DNA from 2 places in the Janthinobacterium sp. EB271-G4-7A genome. Region 1 is predicted to be linked to the other one. Evidence: predicted binding sites of a transcription regulator. Region 1 holds the regulator's gene; the other holds the start of a gene.

Region 1 (5,303 bases):
TGAAACGCCTGGGCCAGCCGTACAGCGATGAAGAGATCGCCGCCGGCCCTGCGCAGCTGCAGGACAAGACGGAAGAAGACGCCCTGGTCGCCTATCTGCAAGGCCTCGGTACATTAATCAAAACAAGGAATTAGCATGGCAATCGAAAACCTGTTTGACAGCGCCAGCAGCGTCATGACGGTGGTTTCCTTTACGACGTTCGTGGGTATCCTGTGGTGGACGTTCAGCCGCAGCAACAGCGACTTCGACGCGGCGGCACGCCTGCCGTTCGCCGACGACGCGCTCGACTATCCGGCCGAAGCCGAAATGCCCCTGGCGAAGGAGCATAACCATGGCTGACTTTACCAATGGCTTCTGGAATATCTACATCATCGTGCTGTCCCTGCTGGGCATCATCGGCTGCGGCGTGCTGCTGTACTCGCAGTCGAAAATCAAAGTGGTCGAGGGCGCCCCCGCTGACGGCACCACGGGCCACGTCTGGGACGAGGATTTGAAGGAACTCAACACGCCGATGCCGCGCTGGTGGATGTGGCTGTTCTACATCACCATCGTCTTCTCCCTGGCGTACCTGTTCCTGTATCCGGGCCTGGGCAACTATGCCGGCAGCCTGGGCTGGAAATCGACGGGCCAGTACGAGGAAGAACTGAAGAAGGCGGAAGCCGACTACGGTCCGCTGTTCAACAAGTACCTGAGCCAGGACTTGAAGACGGTGGCCGCCGATCCGCAGGCGCAAGCCATCGGCCAGCGCCTGTTCCTGACCTACTGCGCGCAATGCCACGGTTCGGATGCACGCGGCAACAAGGGCTTCCCCAACCTGACCGACAAGGACTGGCTGTATGGCGGCGAACCCGACGTCATCAAGACCACCATCCTGCACGGCCGCAATGGGCAAATGCCACCGATGGGCGCCGCCCTGGGCTCCGAAAAGGATGTCGAGAACGTGGCCCATTATGTGCTGAGCCTGTCCAGCTCGACCTCGGATCCCGTCAAGTCCGTGCTGGGCAAGGCCAAGTTTGGCGCCTGCATGGCCTGTCATGGCGCCGATGCCAAGGGTAACCAGATGCTCGGTGCGCCGAACCTGACGGACAAGACCTGGCTGTACGGCGGCAGCGCCGATACCATCATGGAAACCGTACGCAAGGGACGCAGCAACACCATGCCGGCCTTCAGCGATTTCCTCGGCGAATCCAAGGTACACGTGCTGTCGGCGTATGTCTGGAGCCTGTCGAATCCGCAGGCGCCCGCAAAGTAAAAATGGAACCTCAAGTCATCAAGATGTATGCGGCCCGCGAGCAAATCTACCCTCGCGAGGCCAAAGGACGCTACGCTACCTGGCGATGGGTATGCGTATGGCTTACCCAGCTGGCGTTCTACGGCTTGCCGTGGTTGACCTGGAATGGCAGGCAAGCCCTGCTGTTCGATTTGACCACGCGCAAGTTCTACATTTTCGGCGTCGTGCTGTGGCCCCAGGATTTCATCTATCTGGCGGCCCTGCTGATCATCTGTGCGTATTTGTTGTTCCTCGTCACGGCCATTGCCGGGCGGGTGTGGTGCGGGTTCTCCTGCCCGCAAACGGTATACACGGAAATTTTCCTGTGGGTCGAACGCCGCATCGAGGGCACGCGCAGCGCGCGCATGGCCCTCGACAAGCAGGGCCCCTCCGTGCGCAAGGCCTTCAAGAAGACCGCCAAGCACCTGGTATGGGGCGCCATCGCCCTGTGGACGGGCTTTACCTTTGTCGGCTACTTCACGCCGATCAAGGAACTGGCGCAGTCGGTGACCACCCTCAATTTCGGTCCCTGGGAATGGTTCTGGGTCTTGTTCTACAGCCTGGCAACCTACGGCAACGCGGGCTGGCTGCGCGAGCAGGTGTGCAAATACATGTGCCCCTACGCGCGCTTCCAGAGCGCCATGTTCGACCAGGACACCCTGATCATCACCTACGATGCCAAGCGCGGCGAACCACGCGGCGCCATGAGCAAGAAGGCCGGCAACAACGACAAGCTGGGCGATTGCATCGACTGTACCCTGTGCGTGCAGGTGTGTCCGACCGGCATCGATATCCGCAACGGCCTGCAGTATGAATGCATCGGCTGCGCCGCCTGCGTCGATGCCTGCAACAGCGTGATGGACAAGGTCGAGCGGCCGCGTGGCCTGATACGCTACAGCACCGACCATGCGATGGAAAACAACTTCAATTCGAAGCAGATACGTCAGCGCGCCATGCGCCCGCGCGTCTTGATCTACACTTCCATCCTGGCCCTGATCATCATCGCCGTGTGTACGTCGCTGGCCCTGCGCACGCCCCTGAAAATGGACGTGATCCGCGACCGCGGTTCGATGGGGCGCGAAGTCGAAGACGGCATGATCGAAAACGTCTACCGCCTGCAGATCATGAATACGTCCGAGCAAAGCCAGCATTTTAAAATCAGCGCTTCCGGCTTGCCGGGCCTGACCTTGCTGACGCGCGAAGAAGTGACCTTGCAGCCGACGGAAACGCTGGGCTGGCCGATCCGCCTGCGCGTACCGCACGGCGTGGGAGAGAAGGGCTCGAACAAGATTGCGATCGAATTGCAATCGCTGGACGATCCATCGCTGCATGTGCGTGAAAGCGCGGTATTCATCGTGCCACGTTAACAAGGAAAGGCGGACGGGGACCGGGTGCCCTCGCCGCCGCCACGAAGTTGCAGGAAGGCCGGTCCCCATGCGGGGACTGGCTGATTAAACAGGAGAAACACCATGTCCGACAGTCTGAAACTGCAACCCCCCGTTGCACCGTGGTACAAGCATCGCTGGCCATGGCTGCTGATGATCGGTCCCGGCCTGTCCGTGGTCGTCGGCAGCTTCATGGGCTATATCGCGTTTACGCAGCCCGATGCGCTGGTGGTGGGCGATTATTACAAGCAGGGCAAGGCGATCAACCAGGATTTGAAGCGCGACACGATCGCCAGCGACCTGGCCATGGATACGCGCCTGTCATATGACGTGGCTGCAGCGCGCCTCAGTGGTTCCGTGCACAGCTTCGGCAAGGCCTATCAGGCGCCGCTGCAGCTGCACCTGGCGCATGCGACCCTGCCGGAAAAGGATATCAAGCTGCTGGTGCAGCCCGATGCGGCCGGCAATTTTTCCGTAGCACTGCCGATGCTCGAGCGCAGCCGCTGGCAAGTGCTGGTGGAAAACGACAAACGCGAGTGGCGGCTGTCCGGCATCTGGACCTGGCCCCTGCAGCGCAGCATCGCGCTGCACGCGGATGAAGAACTGTAAGTCTTATTTGCAGACGTCCGTGCCGGCCGTAATCGCTTTCAACTTGGCCGGCTGCAGGATTTCGATCTCGCGGTTCGAGACGCGCAGCCAGCCTTCCTTCTTGAATTTCGACAATAAGCGGCTGACGCTTTCGATGGTCAGGCCCAGATAGTTGCCGATTTCCTCGCGCGACATGCGCAGCTGGAAATTGCTGCCCGAATAGCCGCGTGCTTCATAGCGCGATGCCAGGTTGACGATGAAGGCGGCAAAACGCTGGGTCGCCTGCATATTGCCCAGCAATAGCATGACGCTTTGCTCGCGCGTGATTTCCTGGCTCATCATGCGGTGGAAATGACGCAGCAGGGTCGGCATATTGCCCAGCAATTGTTCCAGGCTGGAAAACGGAATTTCACACACTTCGCTGTCTTCCAGCGCCACGGCATTACAGTGGTGGCGGTCGGCGCTGATGGCATCCATGCCCAGCAGTTCACCGGCCATCTGGAAACCCGTCACCTGCTCTTCGCCACCCGGATTGATCTGGTAGGTCTTGAAGTGCCCCAGGCGGATCGCGTACAGGTTCTGGAACGAGTCGCCGATGCGGAACAGCGAGGCCCCGCGCACGATCTTGCGGCGGCGGCCGATGATCTGGTCCAGCCGATCCATGTCGCCCACATCAAGGCCCATCGGCAGGCACAATTGATGCATGCTGCAGGTCGAGCATCGTGCACGCAACGCCTCCACGTTCACGGTGGGCAAGGTTGGAGTGAGGAGCGCTTCAGTCATGTCGGTACCTTTTAGAAAATGCAACAACAAGTTTACTGCATACAGCTGCATACAGGGTTGCCGTATGCCAATTTCACCGTAAATTCGGCGAATAAACGACGTCCAGCCTTTAATTATATGGCAACATCGTCAAAAGCCCATACGGGGCGGGCAATTTGCGCGGCGGCGCTTGCCAAGCTGGGGTATTGATAGGAAAATTCCTGACAGCATTATCTGCCGCCTGTGCCGCCCGGCACTGAAAAGGAAATCATGAAGCCTCTCGGCATTAAAGCAAAAGTCGCGCTGGCCACCAGCCTGACCTCGATCGCCATGATCGCGCTGGTCACCATGATCCAGGTGCAGCACATGCGCGACGACTTCACCCGAGTACTGCTGAGCCAGCAGTCATCGCTGATCAGCCGCACCGCTGCCGAGCTCGACGACAAGCTGGGCATGCTGCTGCAGATTGTCACCCTGACGGCCAGGCAGCAGCCGCCGGAATTGATCGCCCAGCCCGCCCAATTGCGCGAATACTATGCGCGCCGCTCGATGCTGGTGCTGTTCGACGACGTGCTGGTGCTCGACGCGCATGGCGCCATCGTGGCCGACATGCCGGAAGTGACGGGGCGCGCCGGCATCAACGTCGCCGAGCGCGAGTATTTCCAGACCGTCCTGCGCACGCGCCAGCCCATGATTACCGAGCCGATGCTGGGCAAGTCGAGCGGCATGCCCATCGTGCAGATGGTGGCGCCCGTGCTGGCCGCCGATGGCCAGGTGGCCGGCGTGGTGATCGGCGTGCTGCGCCTGTACAAGGACAATCTGCTGGGCCGCCTGCGCTCGGAAAAGATCGGCAAGAGCGGCTATTACTTCATCCTCACGCGCGGCGCCGTGCCGCGCTACGTGCTGCACCCCGATACCAGCCGTTTGCTGCAGCCGCGCAAGCCGAACGCCAACCTGACGACCACCCAGCTGCTGAAGGAGGATGGCGAAGGCAGCATGGTCAGCACCAACAGCCGCGGCATCACGGCCGTCAACAGCTTCAAGCGCCTGAAATCCGTGAACTGGCTGCTGGCCGCCTCGCTGCCCGTCGAGGATGCCTTCGAACCGTTCGATGGCGTGCTGTACCGGCTGGTGCTGTGGAGCATCCTCGCTTCGCTGCTGGCCGCTGCCGTTCTGGGCTGGGTTACCGTGCGCCTGCTGTCGCCGCTGGTGCGCCTGCGCGATACCCTGCTGGCCCTGCGCACCAGCGGCAGCCGTTTCACCCCCGTGCCGGTACAGCAGCGCGACGAGATCGGCGA
Region 2 (5,303 bases), on a different contig from region 1:
GCCAGTTCATGCGCCAGGCGCGCGTTTTCTTCCTGCAAGGCCGTAAATTTGCCCATGTCGGCGCGCACGCAGGCGCCGGCCTGGTGCTGGATCATGTGCAAGTCTCTGCACATCTGCTCTTCCAGCTCGGCATCGCAGCGCGGGTGCGTCAGGCCAGCCCAGAAGGCGCCCGACACGTCGCCGTTGGCGACGGCCGTGCGCCACAGTTGCGCTACCTGCTCCGTGGTCTTGGCGCCGCGAAAGCGCAGGATGACGGGAGCGTAGCGGCGTTCGAGTTCCTTTTGCAGCGCTTCGGACAGGCGGTTGCGCGCGCCGCATTCCGTCACGGCGCCCACGTGCACTTCGTAGTCGTCTGCCAGCACGCGCCCGCCCGTCATCTTGCCCACCAGCTTGCGCAGGTAGCCCAATGGCAAGCCCACGCCGACCAGCGGACAATGGCAGGTATGCGACAGTTCCCACAGCCGGCGGCGGCGCGAAGCGAGCGCGGCCGTTTCGGCTCCGTCGCTGGAACAATTGCTGATGACGGGCAAGGACTGGTCTTTGTCACACATGGCGGTATCCTGTTGGGCGGTGGCAGTGTTGAAGAGAAATTATTGCGGCAGGGGCGAGGCAGGGCGCTTGGCGCTCAGCATGCGTGCCAGGCGCTCCAGCAATGTGGTCTTCGGCGGCGCGGGCCGGTGCAGCACCACCAGGGCGGCCCACTGCTGCGACAGCTGCTGGCACGTCGCTTGCAGCACGGGGCCCAGGCTGGGCGAATTCGACAGCACTTGCAGATGGCGTTCGATGACACCGGCCAGTTTCTCGCAGGGACTGCCCGCATGGTAGTGCGACATCAGATGCAGCACGGCCGACAGCAGCAATTCAGGCTGTTGGCCTTGCGGGGAAGGAAACATCGTGGAAGGTCGGTCGTTCGCCATCAAACACTCCTGTGCGGTGGTTTGGCTGGCTGCGCGCACGGAGCGCGACTGGCTGGCGAGTGTGGTGACTGGCTGCCGTGCTGCTTCAGGCAGTCAGGATCAGCTTGTTCAACTGGGTGACGCGCAGACGATAGATCTTGCCGCTGTGCTCAATCTCCACTTCGCGGCCCTGCTGCAGCAGCGCTTCGCTGGTAATGCGGCGCGCCGGCTGGGCCATGCTGACGGGAGGACGGACGTGGGCGGTAGCGGCATCCTGGATCAAGGCTGGTTTTGAGCTTTGCATGTTGGGCTTTCTTTATCTCAGTTGAGAATGATTCGTATTTGCATTATTGTTGAATGTGGCCCGAAAAGCAAGGCTTATTTGTGTGGAATCCGCGCTTTTTTGCGGTGAGATGGCAGCGTGGAAGATGCTGCTGCGCAAAGGTGGCCGCTGGCGCGGCGCGGAAGGGGAGTGGCCGCAAAAAAGACCCGGCAAGGCGTTGCGCGCCTTGGCCGGGCCAAGCCTGTGCCAAGCTTGAAGAAATCGGGATGGCGCTAAATGGTGGCCAGCAATTGCGCCGAGGCGGTGGCGGCCGCGGTGGTATCGGCCTTGAGTTTGGCGGCGGCCAGCTGCTTGGCGCGCGAGCGCGACGGCGGCAAGCGGCGCAGGGTTTTCAGGGCATCCGGATCCTTGATGCCGATGGTGCGCTGGTCAACCGTGATGAGGCCAATTTCATTGAATGCGGACAAGGTGCGGCTGACCGTTTCCAGGGTCAGGCCCAGGTAGCTGCCGATTTCATGGCGCGTCATGCGCAGGTTGAACAGCTTGCTCGAATAGCCCATCTGCGCGAAGCGGTCGGCCAGCGAGACGAGGAAGCGCGCTACGCGGGCTTCGGCGCTGAGGGCGCCCAGCATGCCGATCATGGCTTGCTCGCGCACGAGTTCGCGGCTCATCACGCCATACATGACGTTTTCCAGTTCCAGGTGCACCCTGCCCAGCGCCGTCAGCTTCTTGAACGGCAGCAGGATCAGGTCGCAGTCGGACAGGGCCACCGCTTCCGAGGAGTAATGGCGCGAGTGGATGCCGTCGACGCCCAGCATGTCGCCCTTCATGGGGAAGCTGAGTACCTGCTCATTGCCGAATTCATCGATGAGCACGGTTTTCAGGAAGCCCGAATTGACGATGTACAGGGTGTCGAACGGTTGGCCGATGGTATGCACGCGCTGGCCCGTCTTGAATTGCACGTGCTGGAACAGCAGTTCGTCAGCGGCGATGGTGCAGGCGCTGGAGATATGCAGCAGGTCGCACACCTCCTTCAGGTTCGACCAGAGCCGGCCCTGGCGCTGGCGTCCCGCTTCCATCGGGGAGGAGGGGGCCAGCGACGGTGAGGCAGCGCGGGTGTCGGGCGTTTGCGTGGACAGCATGTTCATCTCCTGGTGACAGGTAGTTCAGAGTTGAATGACGGGGTGCTCGGGGCGGCGGGCGGGCAAGGGTCGGCGGCGCGCGTCCAGGCAGGTAATGCTCAATTCGCTGAAGACTTGCTGTGTGATGAAATAACTTTCCAGCAACTTGATGACTGGTTTCAGTATGCCAACAACCGTATGCAATTAATATCAGCAGTGGCTGAATATGGCAGTAGGAGCTGCGGTAGGTGAGGTAGGATTGTTCCTACAGTTGGCGCGCGGACGCGCGCCAGGAGGATCACGTCTTGAAGGGCGATAGCAGGCGGTGCGCGACGGCATACTGGACCATTTCCGATAGGGAACTCATGCCCATCTTTTGCATGATGCGCGTCTTGTGCGTACTCACCGTCTTCACGCTCAGATGAAGATTGTTGGCAATTTCCGTGATCGACTTGCCGGCCACCAGCAGGGAAAAGACTTCGAACTCGCGGTCCGACAACTGTTTATGCAGCAAGCTTTCATTCGGCATCATGATGTTGAGCACGAGCTGCTCCGCCACCTCGGCGCTGATGTAGGGGCGTCCCGACGCCACCTTGTGGATGGCGCCCACGAGCTGGGTACCCGCGCTTTCCTTGGTCAGATAGCCTTGCGCGCCGGCGCGGATGGCGCGCACCGCATATTGCTCTTCCTCGTGCATGGTGAGGATCAGGATGGACAGCTTGGGCGCCTCGCTGCGGATTTGCCGGATCAGGTCGACGCCGCTGCGGCCCGGCATCGACAGGTCGAGCAGCAGCAGGTCGAAGCCGCCCTGGCGCACGTGGTTGAGGACTTCAAAACCGTCGATGGCCTCACCCACGATGTCGATATCCGGCGCGCCGTCAAGGATGCGCTTTAATCCTTCACGCATGATGGTGTGGTCGTCGGCAATCACAATACGTATCATAGGCGGGCAATCTGGTGGCGTGTAATCTGCTGTGTCCGTTACCGGACAATCAAATGTTAAGAAACGAGAAATGTTGTCATTTTAACTGAAGTGGCCGCACGTTTGCCTTTTTCTTGCTGTGCCGGCAACGGCGGCCTCCGTGGCCATGTGACCCCTTATTTTGCCGGGGGTTCCTTGATCAGCCTATGCACGAGCACGGGCAATTTTGAGTGCGACAGCACCTTGTTGGTGACGCTGCCCAGCAGCAACTGGCCCCAGCCGCTGCGGCCATGCGAGCCCATGAAGATCAGGTCGCATTGCTGCAATTGCGCCACTTCCACGATTTTCAGGGCCGGGCTGTCGGAAAAGGCCGTCAAGCCCGTCGCCTGCAGGCCCCGCTTGGCAGCCGCGTCGAGGATGGGCTGCCAGTGGTCGGCGCCCGCCTTGCGCATGGCGATGCGGTATTCCTCTTCGCTGGGATAGCTTGGCGGAATGATTTCGATATACACCGGGTACTGGTACTCGGGTGCCACGTACACGGCAAGGATGTCGGCGTGCATCTGTTCGGCAAAGGCAACGCCGGCGCAGGCCGTCAAGTTGGAGACGGTGGAGCCGTCCGTGGCGATCAGAATTTTCTTATACATGGCAGGTCCTTTGGCGATGACTCAGCGCGCGCAACGCCTCTTATTGTAGACGTGGCGGCAGCATTGTATTCATGTAAAGACTTGATAATTGTCAATACTACTGCACCTTCAGTATAGACAACATTGGCAGAAAGATCGTGTTTAAGGTGCAACGATGTCCCAGCGATATCCATATGGCGCTGTTGCGCAGGCGCCCGCGGGCAGGATTTCGTGTGCGGCGCGTGGTCTTGCACGCACGCCAATGGTAGTATTTCAAAATACAACAGCAGGAACACTTATTTCCTGGCGGAAAAGCTCTTGTGGGCCCGCTTTGCACCGGGAAGCGCGTTTTGAGATTTACCAACAGGGCGGCGCCCTGCTACACTCGCACCATCGCAGCGGTATTGCCTCAAATCATCTTAATCGAGAAATTGTGGGTATCAGTCTGTAAAACGCACAGTTCAGGCGGAATTTTGACAAATTATGGAGAAGCAGGGATATGACCAACGCCGCTGATGATTTCGATGCATTATTCGATGAAGTATCCGCGCAAAGCGCGGCCGCAGCCACGCCGGCGCCTGCCGCCGCGCCCGCTCCCGCCGTGATCGCGGATGACGATTTTGACGCGCTGTTCGACTCCGTGTCGGCCAGCGCCGCCGCACCGGCAGCTGCAGCCGCAGCGGCGCCGGTGGCTGCCGCGCCAGCCGCAGCGGAAGCGGCCCCCGTGGCCGGCGCCGGCGCGCCTGGCGAAGCGGCCGATCCGGTCGACCAGTCCGACAAGCCGATGTTCGAGCGCCTGGGCGGCATCGTGCGCCTGCTGCACGACTCGCTGCGCGAACTGGGCTACGACAAGGCATTGACGGAAGCGTCGTCGCAGATCGTCGACGCTCAGGACCGCCTGGAATATGTCGCCACCCTGACGGAGCAGGCCGCCAACAAGGTCCTGAATACGCTCGACGAAGGCATGCCGGCGCAAGACGTGCTGTCGAAGAAAGCCAAGGACATGGACAGCCGCTGGACAGCCTTGTTCGATGGCAAGCTGAGCCTGGAAGAATTCAAGGCCCTGGCCGGCGATTCACGCCAGTTCGCGCAAGCCGTTGCCGAAGCAACGGAAGCGGAAAAAGCACGCTTGCTGGAAATCATGATGGCCCAGGACTTCCAGGACATCACGGGCCAGCTGATCAAAAAAGTGGTCAACATCACGAAGACGGTGGAGCACGAGCTGGCTCAGCTGCTGCGCGACAACGCGCCGGCCGAGGTGCGCGAAAAGCTGGCGCAAAAGCCGGTGCCGCTGATGCAGGGCCCGTCCGTGCCGTCGGTGGCGCTGGACCAGGATAATGTAGACGACCTTCTTGCGGATTTGGGATTCTAATGGACGATATGCTCAAAGATTTCGTCGTTGAGGCGATGGATCTTGCGGTTAATGTTGAAGAGCACTTATTGCGCCTCGAGCGTGAT

Evidence for each region. The regulator FNR, encoded in region 1, switches genes on or off when oxygen is low (the NO sensors DNR and NnrR bind a similar motif). The targets are predictions, from matches to a motif close to TTGATNNNNATCAA.
Region 2: a site for FNR is predicted at 3,948-3,961, ahead of IGS58_RS05705 (universal stress protein). Genes of this name have one in related genera too.

The regions. Positions count from the first base shown of each region.
Region 1 is NZ_JACYMI010000004.1:360,542-365,844, reverse strand. It holds gene ccoO (cytochrome-c oxidase, cbb3-type subunit II) at 1-134, shown strand, start outside; gene IGS58_RS24565 (cbb3-type cytochrome oxidase subunit 3) at 136-339, shown strand; gene ccoP (cytochrome-c oxidase, cbb3-type subunit III) at 332-1,252, shown strand; gene ccoG (cytochrome c oxidase accessory protein CcoG) at 1,255-2,637, shown strand; gene IGS58_RS24550 (FixH family protein) at 2,740-3,264, shown strand; gene fnr (fumarate/nitrate reduction transcriptional regulator Fnr) at 3,268-4,026, opposite strand; gene IGS58_RS24540 (response regulator) at 4,276-5,303, shown strand, end outside.
Region 2 is NZ_JACYMI010000001.1:1,246,266-1,251,568, forward strand. It holds gene IGS58_RS05680 (DUF2325 domain-containing protein) at 1-551, opposite strand, end outside; gene IGS58_RS05685 (hypothetical protein) at 591-917, opposite strand; gene hemP (hemin uptake protein HemP) at 1,003-1,200, opposite strand; gene IGS58_RS05695 (Crp/Fnr family transcriptional regulator) at 1,452-2,258, opposite strand; gene IGS58_RS05700 (response regulator) at 2,599-3,243, opposite strand; gene IGS58_RS05705 (universal stress protein) at 3,399-3,866, opposite strand; gene IGS58_RS05710 (protein phosphatase CheZ) at 4,345-5,217, shown strand; gene IGS58_RS05715 (chemotaxis protein CheA) at 5,217-5,303, shown strand, end outside.